3 regions of the Streptomyces sp. 184 genome follow, and region 2 is predicted to be linked to each of the others. Evidence: riboswitches for the same ligand, from Rfam matches in the RefSeq annotation. Region 2 holds a riboswitch; each other region holds the start of a gene.

Region 1 (4,395 bases), 2.3 Mb from region 2:
CACCTCGTCGAGGTTCCCGAGGTCGATTCCGCCGATGGCGAACCATGGACGGTCGCCGCCCAGCCCGGCCGCGCAGCGGACGAGGCCGAGGCCGGCCGCGGGCCGCCCGGCCTTGGTGGGCGTGGGCCAGCAGGGGCCGGTGCAGAAGTAGTCGACGCCGGGCTCCCGCGCCGCTGCGCGGGTCTCCGCCTCGGCGTGGGTGGAGCGGCCGACCAGCACGTCGTCGGGCGTGCCGCCGAGGATCGCGCGGGCGGCGGGCACGGGCAGGTCGCCCTGGCCCAGGTGCAGCACGTCGGCGCCCGCGGCGTGCGCCACGTCGGCGCGGTCGTTGACCGCGAGCAGCCGGCCGTGGCGGCGGCAGGCGTCGGCGAACACCTCCAGGTGCGCCAGTTCCTCGCGCGCCTCCATGCCCTTCTCGCGCAGTTGGACGATGTCCACGCCGGCGGCCAGCACCGCGTCGAGGAAGTCGGGCAGGTCGCCCTGGCGGGTGCGGGCGTCGGTGCACAGGTAGAGCTGTGCGGCGCCGAGCCGCGCGCGGGCGTGCGCCGCTGTGTCGGTTCCGGCCGTCATGCGGCGCTCCCCCTCGTACGGTCGCGGGGCCGGACCCGCGTGCGCGCGTCCGGCCCCGCGAGGTTACACAGCCAGCGCCTGCGCCCTGCGCTTGACCTCCGTCCCGCGGTTCTCGCGCAGCGCCTGCGCGGGAGTCCCCGGGAGCGAGGGGTCGGGGGTGAAAAGCCACTCCAGCGCCTCTTCGTCGCTGAAGCCGTCGTCCTTGAGGAGCGTCAGGGTGCCGGTGAGGCCCTTGACGACCTTTCCCTCGCCGATGAACTCGGCGGGCACCTGAAGCGTCTTGTTCTCACCTCGCCGCACCGCGATCAACTGGCCTTCCCTGACCAGTTGCCGCACACGGGTCACCTCGACGTCGAGCTTCTCCGCGACGTCGGGGAGGGTGAGCCAGGAGGGGACGAGAGCATCGATCTTCGCATCAATCTCGGTCACACCCCCCAGCCTGCCATCTCTGGGCGCCGGTCGGTACAGGGCAGCGCCAAAGGGAGGCATATCACCGCAGAGTGTGACCGAAATCGCGGACGCCGACGCGGCGCACGCCGCACCGGAGGCGTCACAGCGCGGCTGATTTCAGCGGTACGGCCGCGTCGGCGGCGCGCTCCCGGTCCAGCGCGGCGGCGGCGTGGATCAGCTTGCGCCCCTGGGTGAGGTCCCGCGGGCGGCCGACGGCGAGCAGCGCGATGAGCCGCCCGGCGCGCAGCCAGCACACCGACCACGACGAGCCGTGCGGGTCGCCGCGCCACAGCAGCTCGTCGTCGGCCGTGTGGTGGCCGACGTACTGCACGAAACGGCCGAACTGCTCCGACCAGAAGTACGGCACCGGGTCGTACACCGCGCCCGGCGCCCCCGCGATGTCCGCCGCGACCGTCGTCGGGCCCTGGAGGGCGTTGTCCCAGTGGTGGATCAGCAGCCGCTCGCCGTAGCGCGCGGACGGGAACGACGCGCAGTCGCCGACCGCCCAGACGCCGGGCACGTTCGTACGCAGCCGCTCGTCGGCCCGCACCGCGCCGGCGTCGCCGAGGTCGACGCCGGAGCCGGCGAGCCAGGCCGTGGCGGGGCGGGCGCCGATGCCGACGACGACGGCGTCGGCGGTCAGCTCCGTACCGTCGTCGAGGACCACCGCGACCGGGCCGTCCGCGCCGAGGCTCTCGACGCGCTCGACCCGGCGGCCGGTCAGCAGCCGGGCCCCGCTCTCCTCGTACCACCCGGCCATCGGCGCCGCGACCTCGGCCGGCAGCGCCGCCGCCAGCGGGTGCCCGGCCGCCTCCACGACCGTCACCTCGCAGCCCTGCTCGCGCGCGGCGGTGGTCAGCTCCGCGCCGATCCAGCCCGCGCCGACCACCAGGATCCGGCTGCGCCGCACGAGCACCGCGCGCAGCCGCGCCGCGTCGTCGAGGGTGCGCAGCAGGTACACGCCGGGCGTGGCGCCGGCCGGGGCGCCGGGCAGCGGGATCGGCAGCGCGCCGGTGGCGAGGACCAGCCTGTCGTACGGCACGGGCCCGGCGTCCGTCTCCAGCAGCCGGCCCGCGGTGTCCAGGCGGTCGACGTGCAGCCCCAGTCGCAGCCCGATGCCGTACTCCGCGAAGTCCACCTCGAACGCCGAGCCCTCCGCCTTGCCGAGCAGCACCGCCTTGGACAGCGGCGGCCGGTCGTACGGCTGGTGCGGCTCCGCGCCGACGAGGGTGACGGCGCCCCCGTAGCCCTGCTCGCGCAGCGCCACGGCGGTCTGCACGCCGGCCATGCCGGCGCCGACGACGACGGTGCCCGCGGGGCCGTCCGCGGCGCGGCTGGGGCGGCGTGCGGCCCCGTCGGCGGGGCGCTCGCCGGGGGCGTGGTCCGGTTCGGCGTCGGTCACACCGATCACTTTATGCCGCACCCGTCGAGCGCCGCTCGCGCCGGGTCCGCTCGGGAGGCTCCCTTACAGCGGCCGGGCGTACGGAGTTAGGGTGGCCGGGAAGACTCGCGGGAGCCCGGCGCACCGGGCTGAGAGGGGGGCTGGCGGCCCCCGACCGTACGAACCTGATCCGGGTCATGCCGGCGAAGGGAGGGGCGAACGCGCCCATGCAGCCACGCGACACACCCCCGACACCACCCGCGACGGACCCCGCGGCGGACCCAACGACGGACCCAGCGGCGGGCCCAACGACGGGCCCAACGACGGGCCCAGCGGCGAAACCCGCGGCGGGCCCAACCGGCGCGCCGCGCCGGGCGGATGCCGCGTACGACGTCCTCGTCGTCGGCGGCGGCGTCATCGGCCTGGTCACCGCCTGGCAGGCGGCCCGCCGCGGGCTGGTCACCGCCGTCGCCGACCCGGCCCCCGGCGGCGGCGCCGCGCAGGTCGCGGCCGGGATGCTCGCCGCCGTGACCGAACTGCACTACGGCGAGGAGGCGCTGCTGGCGCTCAACCTGGCCGCCGCGGAGCGCTATCCGGCCTTCGCCGCCGAGCTGGCGGAGGCGTCGGGCAGGGACATCGGCTACCGCCGCTGCGGCGCGCTGTCCGTCGCGCTCGACGCCGACGACCGCGCCCAACTGCGCGAACTCCACGGCTTCCAGCAGCGGCTGGGGCTGTCGGCCGAGTGGCTCACCGGAAGCGAGTGCCGCCGCCTGGAGCCGATGCTCGCGCCCGGCGTGCGCGGCGGGCTGCGCGTCGACGGCGACCACCAGACGGACCCGCGGCTGCTGACCGCGGCGCTGGTCACCGCCTGCGAGCGGGCCGGGGTCGCCTTCCACCGCAGCCTCGCGGTCCGGCTGCGGGTGACCGGCGCGGGCGCGGCCGAGCGGGCGGCGGGCGCGGAGCTGGCGGACGGCACGCGGATCGCCGCCGGCCAGACGGTGCTGGCCGCCGGCAGCGACAGCGGCCGGCTGGCGGGGGTGCCGGAGGCGGTACGGCCGCCGGTGCGGCCGGTGAAGGGGCAGGTGCTGCGGCTGCGGATGCCCGCCGCCGGGACGCCGTTTTTGTCCCGTACGGTACGGGCCGTGGTCCGCGGCAGCAGCGTGTACCTGGTGCCGCGGGAGAGCGGCGAGCTGGTCGTCGGCGCCACCAGCGAGGAGCTGGGCTGGGACACCACCGTCACCGCCGGCGGCGTCTACGAGCTGCTGCGCGACGCGCACGAGCTGCTGCCCGGGCTGACGGAGCTGCCGCTCGTGGAGACCGGCGCCGGGCTGCGCCCCGGCTCCCCCGACAACGCACCGCTGCTGGGCCCCACCGCCCTGGCGGGCCTGCACCTGGCCACCGGCCACTACCGCAACGGGGTGCTCCTGACCCCCGTCACCGGCGACGCGCTCGCCGCCGCGCTCACCGGCGGCGAACTCCCCGACGTGGCCCGCCCGTTCGCGGCCACCCGGTTCGGCCGTACCCAGCAGCAGCACGAAGGGCAGCACGCATGACCGAGGACGCCACCCGGGCCCGTACGCGGACCTCGACGCAGGCCCGTACGGACACCCGCACCGACTCCCCGACCGCCACCGCCACCACCACCACCTCCACAGCGACAGCCACCGTCGACGTGACCGTCAACGGCACCCCCCGCCGCATCGACGCCGGCCTCACCCTCGACGCCCTCGTCGCCACCCTCACCGCCGCGCACCGCGGCGTCGCCGCCGCCGTCAACGAGGACGTCGTACCGCGCGGCAGTTGGCCCACCACCACCCTCGGCAACGGCGACCGCGTCGAGATCCTCACCGCGGTCCAGGGAGGCTGACCCACCGTGACCCGCACCGCGCCCGCCCCCGTCCCCACCGACCCCACCGCTCCCACAACCGTCACCGCCGCCGACCCCCTCACCATCGCCGGCGTGCGCTTCTCCTCCCGCCTGATCATGGGCACCG
Region 2 (4,395 bases):
GCCCGTCCGGCGTTTTAGCATCGAAGACACCGGGACAACCCCGGCGTACCGGAGGAGGAATGACCGTGTCCGTGAAAGAGATCACCGCGGGACTGCCGTGGTGGGTGACGTGGGTGCTGGTCCCGGCGATCGTGCTGGTGGTCTTCGGCAGCCTGATCATGTGGGTGGTCGGCGTCATCATCGGCCTGCTGTTCAAGGTGCTGCTGGCCGCGGCGCTGATCGCGGGTGCGATCTTCCTGGTGCGGAAGTTCATGACCGCGTCGTCGTCGAAGGGCGACTGGTAAGCCGGCCGCCGTTCCCGACTCCGGCGCTACCTCCGGCGCCGCCGACCGCCGCCGCCCCGGCGGCGGGAGCGGCCCTCGGGAGGAGCCGCGGCAGCGCCGGAGCCCGTGCCCGCCCCCGAACCCGGTCCGCCCCAGGCACCCGCACCCGTACCAGCCCCCGCCACCGCCCCTGGCCCTGAAGCCGGCCCGGCCCAGACACCACCCGCACCACTCGTACCAGCCCCCGCCCCAGAACCCGGCCCGGCTCCCGTCCCGGCCCCCGGACCCGGCTGCCCGCCCGGCCCGGCCCCCGGCCCCCGGCGGCGGTCGGCCGAGACGACGAGCGCCGCGAGCCCCGTCGTCAGCGGCACCGAGGCGACCAGCCCGATGCTCCCCACCAGGGTCCGTACGATCTCCTCGGCGACGAACTCGCTCGTCGCCACCGTGCCGACGCCCTGGTCGGCGATCGTGAAGAGCAGCAGCATCGGCAGCGCCGCCCCCGCGTACGCCAGGACCAGCGTGTTCACCACCGACGCGATGTGATCGCGCCCGATCCGCATCGCGGACGCGTACAGCTTCCGCCACGGCGCCGACGGATCCGCCTGCCGCAGCTCCCACACCGCCGACGCCTGCGTCACCGTCACGTCGTCGAGCACCCCGAGCGAGCCGATCAGCACCCCCGCCAGCAGCAGCCCGCTCATGTCGATGTCCGGGTACTGGGTGTGGATGAGCCCCGTGAAGTCGTCGGTGTTCCCCGTCAGCTTCGACCAGCCGATGAACAGCGAGCCCAGCAGCCCGATCAGCAGCAGCGACGCCAGCGTGCCGAGCGCCGCCACCGACGTACGCACGTTGAAGCCGTGACACAGGTAGAGCGCGATCAGCATGATGGCGCTGCCCCCGACCACCGCCACCACCAGCGGATTCGACCCGTCGAGGATCGCCGGCAGGATGAACAGGATCAGGATCGCGAAGCTCACCGCCAGCGCCGCGAGCGCCGCCAGCCCCCGCAGCCGCCCGACGATCACCACCGCCACCGCGAACACCAGCGCCAGCGCCGTCATCGGCACCGTACGCACCACGTCGGAGACCGCGTACTGCAACTCGCGCGGCGCCTTCGGCGAGTAGGAGACGACGAGTTCCTGCCCCACCTCGTACCGCCGGGACGCATCCGGCGCGACGACCTCCGTGAAGGTGCGCCCCGCGTGTTTGCCCGACGTCACCTCGATCGTCGCCTGCTCGCACACCGCGTCCTCGTCCGGCCGCGGCTCGTCCGCACCGCCACCGCCACCGCCGGGCGACCCCGGCTCCTGGATCTGCGCGCCCACATCCGAGCACTTCACCTGCTCGACCTTCGTGACCTTCGCCCGCTGCCGCTCCTGGTCGAAGCCGATACCGCTGCGCTCCCCGGCCGGTTCGTCCCCCGGCCACAGCGCGATCAGCCCGGCGAGCACCGCCAGCGCGAACGGGACGAGCACCGCGGCGATCACCGTACGCAGCCGGTGCGAGGCGGGCGGGGCCGGGGCGCCGCCGTGGTCGTGGGCATGGCCGTGCGAATGAGTCACGGCCAGATCATCGCAGGAACCGTCCCGGGGCCCTCTTTCGTGCCGGGACGTGCAGCGGTTAGCGTGGGCGGCGAACTGCACACCGCGGGAGCTCGGAGCACCGGGCTGAGAGGGCGCTGACAGATCCGAATCCGGACCGAAGCTGCGCCGACCGCCGAACCTGTTACCGGGTAATGCCGGCGTAGGGAGTGGGTCTCCATGACCGTTTCGGATGCACGTACGCCCGCCACCGGGGAATCCCCCGGGGATCCCACCGGGATCGGCTGGCACAAGGACCACCACCAACACCCCGTCCGGCCCGACATCAGGGTCCCGGTGCGGCGCGTGCACCTCACGAACGGCCGCGACGTGACGCTGTACGACACGTCCGGGCCGTACACCGACCCGACCATCGACACCGACGTACGCCGCGGGCTCACCCCGCTGCGCGACAACTGGATCATCGCCCGCGGCGACACCGAGGAGTACCCGGGCCGCCCGCCCAGCCCCGAGGACGACGGCCTCAAGCACACCTCACCCCGCGGCGGCCTGCGCAACCTCGACGCCGTCTTCCCCGGCCGCCCGCGCCAGCCGCGGCGCGCCCGCGGCGCCGCCGTCACGCAACTCGCGTACGCCAGAGCGGGGGAGATCACCGCGGAGATGGAGTTCGTCGCGCTGCGCGAGCGCGTCGAGCCCGCCTTCGTACGCGACGAGATCGCCGCCGGCCGCGCCGTGCTCCCCGCGAACGTCAACCACCCCGAGTCCGAACCGATGATCATCGGCAAGAACTTCCTGGTGAAGGTCAACGCCAACATCGGCAACTCCGCCGTCACCTCCTCCATCGAGGAGGAGGTGGAGAAGATGACATGGGCCACCCGCTGGGGCGCCGACACGGTCATGGACCTGTCCACCGGCCGCAACATCCACACCACCCGCGAGTGGATCCTGCGCAACTCCCCCGTCCCCATCGGCACCGTCCCCCTCTACCAGGCACTGGAGAAGGTCGACGGCCGCGCCGAGGAACTCAACTGGGACGTCTACCGCGACACCGTCATCGAGCAGTGCGAACAGGGCGTCGACTACATGACCGTCCACGCCGGCGTCCTGCTCCGCTACGTCCCGCTCACCGCCCGCCGCAAGACGGGCATCGTCTCCCGCGGCGGCTCCATCATGGCCGCCTGGTGCCTGGCCCACCACCGCGAGTCGTTCCTCTTCACCCACTTCGAGGAACTCTGCGAGATCCTCGCCGCCTACGACGTGACCTTCTCCCTCGGCGACGGCCTGCGCCCCGGCTCGATCGCCGACGCCAACGACGAGGCGCAGTTCGCGGAGCTGCACACCCTCGGCGAACTCAACCGGACCGCGAAGTCCCACGGCGTACAGACGATGATCGAGGGCCCGGGCCACGTCCCCATGCACAAGATCAAGGAGAACGTCGACCTCCAGCAGGAAATCTGCGAAGAGGCACCCTTCTACACCCTCGGCCCCCTGGCCACCGACATCGCCCCCGCCTACGACCACATCACCTCCGGCATCGGCGCGGCGATGATCGCCTGGTGGGGCACGGCGATGCTCTGCTACGTCACCCCCAAGGAACACCTGGGCCTCCCCGACCGCAACGACGTCAAAACCGGCGTCATCACCTACAAGATCGCCGCCCACGCCGCGGACCTCGCCAAGGGCCACCCCGGCGCCCAGGACTGGGACGACGCCCTCTCGGACGCCCGCTTCGAGTTCCGCTGGGAAGACCAGTTCAACCTGGCCCTCGACCCGGACACGGCCCGCGAGTTCCACGACGAGACCCTCCCGGCGGAACCGGCGAAGACGGCCCACTTCTGCTCGATGTGCGGCCCGAAGTTCTGCTCCATGAAGATCAGCCACGACATCCGCCGCGCACACGGCACGACGGAGGAGGAGATCGAAGCGGGCATGGCGGAGAAGTCCAAGGAGTTCGCAGCCTCGGGCAACCGCGTCTACCTCCCCCTCACGGACTGACCCACCACCCGCGAGGACGGGCCCGCATCGCACGAAAGACCGCGAGCCCGTCCTCTCGCATCCCCCCCCACTCGGCGACCGCCCCCGCCGCCGTGAGCGGGCGTCGCACAGCGACGCCCAACCGAGCCCCTGCTCACGGCGCACGGACGACCCCGGTGCTCCATCAGCTCCCGGCTCCGTCAGCTCCCGTGCTCTCATCGGCATGCCCGCCGATCGCGGGGCCTGCCACTGCGTCGCCTGCAAGGACATCGACGAGCCGGACCCCCGCACCCAGGCCACCATGCGCACCGTCGAGCGGCACGGCTGGCAGGTCGTCATGGTCCCCACCGACGACAAAGGCCCAGGCTGGGCCTACACCATCGGTCCGTGGCACCGTCACCGGATCCCCGAGCCGGCCGTGTTCGGCCCGGACAGCCACCTGACGCAGAACCTGCTCAACGGCCTCGGCCGGCGGGCGGTCGACGGACAGTCCGTGGCAGCCGACCAGACGCAGCACGACTTCACCGGCGCCACTGTCACCCTCAAGGCGATCGACTACCGCTGGTACAAGGCTTACTTCGGAACCGCGATCCGCTTCTACCGCAAGCCGCCGTTCC
Region 3 (4,395 bases), 6.1 Mb from region 2:
CGGCGGGCGGTGGTCTCGGGGGCGACGAGGCTGAGCGCGGTCTCCCGGCGGCGTACGGTCCAGGCGTGCACGGCCAGGACGGCGGCGACGGCGGCGAGTTGGAGGAGGGTGAGGACGGCGGCGGTGGGCAGGTCGAGGAAGTCCGCGGTCTGGCGGTAGATCTCCACTTCGAGGGTGGCGTAGTAGGGGCCGCCGAGGATCTGGATGATCCCGAAGGACGTGAAGGTGAAGAGGAAGACCATGAGGGCCGCGGCGGCGACGGCGGGCCCGAGCGCGGGCAGGGTGACGTGCCGCCAGGCGGCGAGGCGGCCGGCGCCCAGGACGCGGGCGGCTTCTTCCTGGCGGGGGTCGAGCTGGGCCCACAGGCCGCCGACGGTCCGTACGACGACGGCGAAGTTGAAGAAGACGTGGGCGAGGAGGATGGCCCAGACGGTGGTGTCCAGGCGTACGCCCCACCAGCCGTCGAGGACGCCGCCGCGGCCGAGGAGGGCGAGGAACGCGGAGCCGACGACGACGGTGGGCATCACGAACGGCACGGTGACCAGGGCGCGCAGGAGTTGCTTGCCGGGGAAGTCGAAGCGGGCGAAGACGTACGCGGCGGGCAGCGCGAGGACGAGGGTGAGCCCGGTGGAGGCGGCGGCCTGCCAGAGCGTGAACCAGACGACGCCGAGGATGTCGGGGTCGCCGATGACGTCGGGGATGCGGCCGAGCTGCCAGCGGCCGTCCTCGCGCAGCCCGCGGGCGACGATGGCGCCGACGGGGTAGGCGAAGAAGACCGCGAAGAACGCGGCGGGGACGGCCATGAGCGCGAGCCGCCCGGCGGCCCCGCGCAGCCGGCGGCGGCCCGCGGCCGGCGGGGGCGCGGACGGGCCGGGGCCGGCGGCGCGGGTTACTTCACGACCAGCGAGGTCCACGTCTTGATCCACTGCTCCCGGTTGTCGTCGATGTCCGCAGGGTCGAGGGTGTGCGGGTCGTCGATCTCCTCGCCGTAGCGGGTGAACACCTCGGGCAGTTCGGTGTTCTCGCGCGCCGGGTGGACGAACATCTTCAGCGGCATGTCCTGCTGGAACCGCTCGCCGATGAGGAAGTCGAGGAGCGCCTTGCCGCCTTCGGGGTTGCCGGCGTTCGCGAGCAGCCCGGCGAACTCGATCTGGCGGAAGCAGGTGCCGGTGGACACGCCGGTGGTGGCTTCCGCCGGCTTGGACTCCATGTCGAGGACGGGCGGGCTGGAGGCGTACGAGACGACGAGCGGCTTGTCGCCCTTGCCGGCGCCGGAGAAGCGCTCGTAGTACGCCTGCTCCCAGCCGTCGACGACCTCGACGCCGTTGTCGCGCAGGTCGCTCCAGTAGTCCTCCCAGCCCTCGGCGCCGTACTCGTCGGCGGTGGCGAGGAGGAAGGCCAGGCCCGGGGAGGAGGTGGCGGCGTTCTCGGTGACGAGGAGGTCCTTGTAGCGGGGGTCGGCGAGGTCGTCGAAGGTCTGCGGCGGGTCGAGGTTCTTCTCCTCGAACCAGGCGCGGTCGTAGTTGACGCACACGTCGCCGTAGTCGACGGGGGTGACGCGGTGCTCACCGGCGTCGAGCTGGAGTTCCTCGGGGATGCGGTCCAGCCCCTTCGCCTCGTACGGGGTGAAGATCCCGTTGTCGAGGCCGCGGGAGAGCAGGGTGTTGTCGATGCCGAAGAAGACGTCGCCCTGGGGGTTGTCCTTGGACAGGACCGCCTGGTTGACGGCGGAGCCGGCGTCCTTGCCCTTGAGGATGTCGACCTTGTATCCCGACTGTTTCTCGAACGCCTTGAGGACGTCGTCGGAGACGGCGAAGGAGTCGTGGGTGACGAGGGTGACGCTCTTGTCGCCCGAGCCGGACCCGGATCCGTCGCCGGAGTCAGAGCCGCAGGCGGCCAGCCCCAGGGCGAGGGACGCGGCCAGGGCGGTGGTGACGATGCGCTTCATCGGGCTGCTTTCGTGGCGTGCGGGCAGCCCGGGCAGCAGCAGAGTGTCGACCGAACTTCCTACCCAGAATGACCTGGGCGAGGTTCGAGGGTCTGCGGCCTGGACGGTGCCGCACTCTCAGCGCTGCGAGCGCTCCCCTGTCGGTATGTACACGTGAACGGTATCAGGCGGGTGCCTCGGCCGCGGAGGCCGCGAGCTGCCCGCAGGCCCCCTCGATCTCCTGGCCGCGGGTGTCGCGCACGGTCACGGGCACGCCGTGGGCCTCCAGCGCGGCGACGAACGCCCGCTCGTCCTCGGGCCGGGAGGCGGTCCACTTGGAGCCGGGGGTGGGGTTGAGCGGGATGAGGTTGACGTGGGCGCGGCGGCCCTTGAGGAGGCGGCCGAGGAGGTCGGCGCGCCACGCCTGGTCGTTGATGTCCTTGATCAGCGCGTACTCGATGGAGACGCGGCGGCCGGAGCGTGCGGAGTACTCCCAGGCGGCGTCGAGGACCTCGCGGACCTTCCAGCGGGTGTTGACGGGCACGAGGGTGTCGCGCAGCTCGTCGTCGGGCGCGTGCAGGGAGACCGCGAGGCGGCACTTCAGGCCCTCGTCGGCGAGGCGGTGCATGGCGGGCACGAGGCCGACGGTGGAGACGGTGATCCCGCGCTGGGAGAGGCCGAGGCCGTCGGGCTCGGGGTCGGTGAGGCGGCGTATGGCGGCCAGCACGCGGTTGTAGTTCGCCAGCGGCTCGCCCATGCCCATGAAGACGATGTTGGACAGCCGCGCGGGTCCCCCGGGCACCTCGCCGTCGCGCAGGGCGCGCATGCCGTCGACGATCTGGTGGACGATCTCGGCGGTGGACAGGTTGCGGGTGAGCCCCGCCTGGCCGGTGGCGCAGAACGGGCAGTTCATCCCGCAGCCGGCCTGGGAGGAGATGCACATGGTGACGCGGTCGGGGTAGCGCATGAGCACCGACTCGACCAGCGTGCCGTCGAAGAGCCGCCACAGGGTCTTGCGGGTGGTGTCGCCGTCGCAGCTCAGATGTCGTACGACGGTCATCAGCTCGGGCAGCAGCCCTTCGGCGAGCTTCGCCCGGGCCCCGGCCGGCACGTCGGTCCAGCCGTCCGGATCGGTGACGTAGCGCGCGAAGTAGTGCCGCGAAAGCTGCGCGGCACGAAACGGCTTCTCCCCCAGCTCCACCACGGCCTCGCGGCGCTCGGCGGGCGTGAGGTCGGCAAGGTGCCGCGGCGGCTTCTTGGCGGCACGGGGGGCGGCGAAGGTGAGCTCTCCTGGCTTGGGCATAGCGCTACCAGTGTCGCAGACGAAAACCGGTGTCCTGCCCCGGCGGGGGTGGGGGCCACATCAACGTGATGGGGTTGGCAACCATCCCCGCGGGACCATCCCCGCGGGCGCGGGGAGCGCAAGTTCGGCGTACGCATGCACGGCATGACGCAGGGACCATCCCCGCGGGTGCGGGGAGCACCGCGCGGCGCTCGGTGACATGCAGCAGAACCGGGGACCATCCCCGCGGGTGCGGGGAGCACACGACGGCCAGCAGAGGGTCTTCCGGGTCCGAGGGACCATCCCCGCGGGTGCGGGGAGCACTCTCTTTGACCTGCATCCTTTCCGGCGCAGGCAGCCCGTTTCCATAACTTTCGCCGGATCGGGCATTTCCGTCAATTCCGCGCCAGCGTCGCAGACGGATTCGCCTGCGCCTGCGTCACCCCCAGATGCCCTGGTTCGCCCGCATCAGCCCGATGGTGGGCGACCCGTGGTCGTCGCCCAGCGGCGCGACGCCCCATTCGTGTTCGGCGGGCGCGATCCTGTCGGTGCCCTCCCAGTCCAGCAGCGGCGCCGTACCCGCACCCCCGGGCGCACCGTCGGTGTCGCCCGCCGCCGCCGTGGCGGTGGCCGCCGCCATGCCTCCGGTCGCCAGCAGCGCCACCGCCGCCGCCCGTGCCGTCATGTGCCTGATCCTCATGGAACTCCCCCTACGTTCGCGGACATCCGTCACCACCGTGGCCCGCCCACGCGGGGCGGCTCCAGGTGTTTCGGCTCTCCCCGAAACCGAACGAGGGGGAAGGTCAGCCCGTGCCGACGAAGATCACCATCAGCAGCCAGACCACCGGCGCCGTGGGCAGCAGCGAGTCCAGCCGGTCCATGATCCCCCCGTGGCCGGGGAGCAGCGTGCCCATGTCCTTGATGCCGAGGTCCCGTTTGATCATCGACTCGGCGAGGTCGCCGAGCGTGGCGCTGGCGGCTGCCGCGGCGCCCAGCAGGAGGCCCTGCCACCAGCGGCCGTCGTCGACGAGGAGTTCCATGCACACCGCGCCCGCCGCCATCGCGAAGGCCAGCGCGCCGCCCAGGCCCTCGCGGGTCTTGCCGGGGCTGATGCGCGGGGCGAGTTTGTGGCGGCCGAACTTGTAGCCCACGGCGTACGCGCCGGTGTCGCTGATGACCGTGAGGA

Evidence for each region. A riboswitch is a leader RNA that binds a small molecule or an ion and turns the genes downstream of it on or off. The one in region 2 is predicted to bind thiamine pyrophosphate.
Region 1: another riboswitch for thiamine pyrophosphate. It lies ahead of thiO (glycine oxidase ThiO); the one in region 2 lies ahead of thiC (phosphomethylpyrimidine synthase ThiC).
Region 3: another riboswitch for thiamine pyrophosphate. It lies ahead of QBL21_RS08920 (thiamine ABC transporter substrate binding subunit); the one in region 2 lies ahead of thiC (phosphomethylpyrimidine synthase ThiC).

What each region holds. Positions count from the first base shown of each region.
Region 1 is NZ_CP123230.1:5,765,792-5,770,186, forward strand. It holds gene thiE (thiamine phosphate synthase) at 1-570, opposite strand, end outside; gene QBL21_RS24475 (Rv2175c family DNA-binding protein) at 634-999, opposite strand; gene QBL21_RS24480 (NAD(P)/FAD-dependent oxidoreductase) at 1,121-2,431, opposite strand; TPP riboswitch at 2,520-2,630, shown strand; gene thiO (glycine oxidase ThiO) at 2,629-3,954, shown strand; gene thiS (sulfur carrier protein ThiS) at 3,951-4,268, shown strand; gene QBL21_RS24495 (thiazole synthase) at 4,275-4,395, shown strand, end outside.
Region 2 is NZ_CP123230.1:8,104,943-8,109,337, reverse strand. It holds gene QBL21_RS34790 (DUF5326 family protein) at 72-284, shown strand; gene QBL21_RS34785 (YibE/F family protein) at 311-1,825, opposite strand; TPP riboswitch at 1,900-2,031, shown strand; gene thiC (phosphomethylpyrimidine synthase ThiC) at 2,024-3,799, shown strand; gene QBL21_RS34775 (DUF4262 domain-containing protein) at 4,002-4,395, shown strand, end outside.
Region 3 is NZ_CP123230.1:2,049,149-2,053,543, reverse strand. It holds gene QBL21_RS08925 (ABC transporter permease) at 1-803, opposite strand, end outside; gene QBL21_RS08920 (thiamine ABC transporter substrate binding subunit) at 890-1,948, opposite strand; TPP riboswitch at 1,987-2,097, opposite strand; gene rlmN (23S rRNA (adenine(2503)-C(2))-methyltransferase RlmN) at 2,112-3,230, opposite strand; gene QBL21_RS08910 (hypothetical protein) at 3,649-3,909, opposite strand; gene QBL21_RS08905 (phosphatidate cytidylyltransferase) at 4,013-4,395, opposite strand, start outside.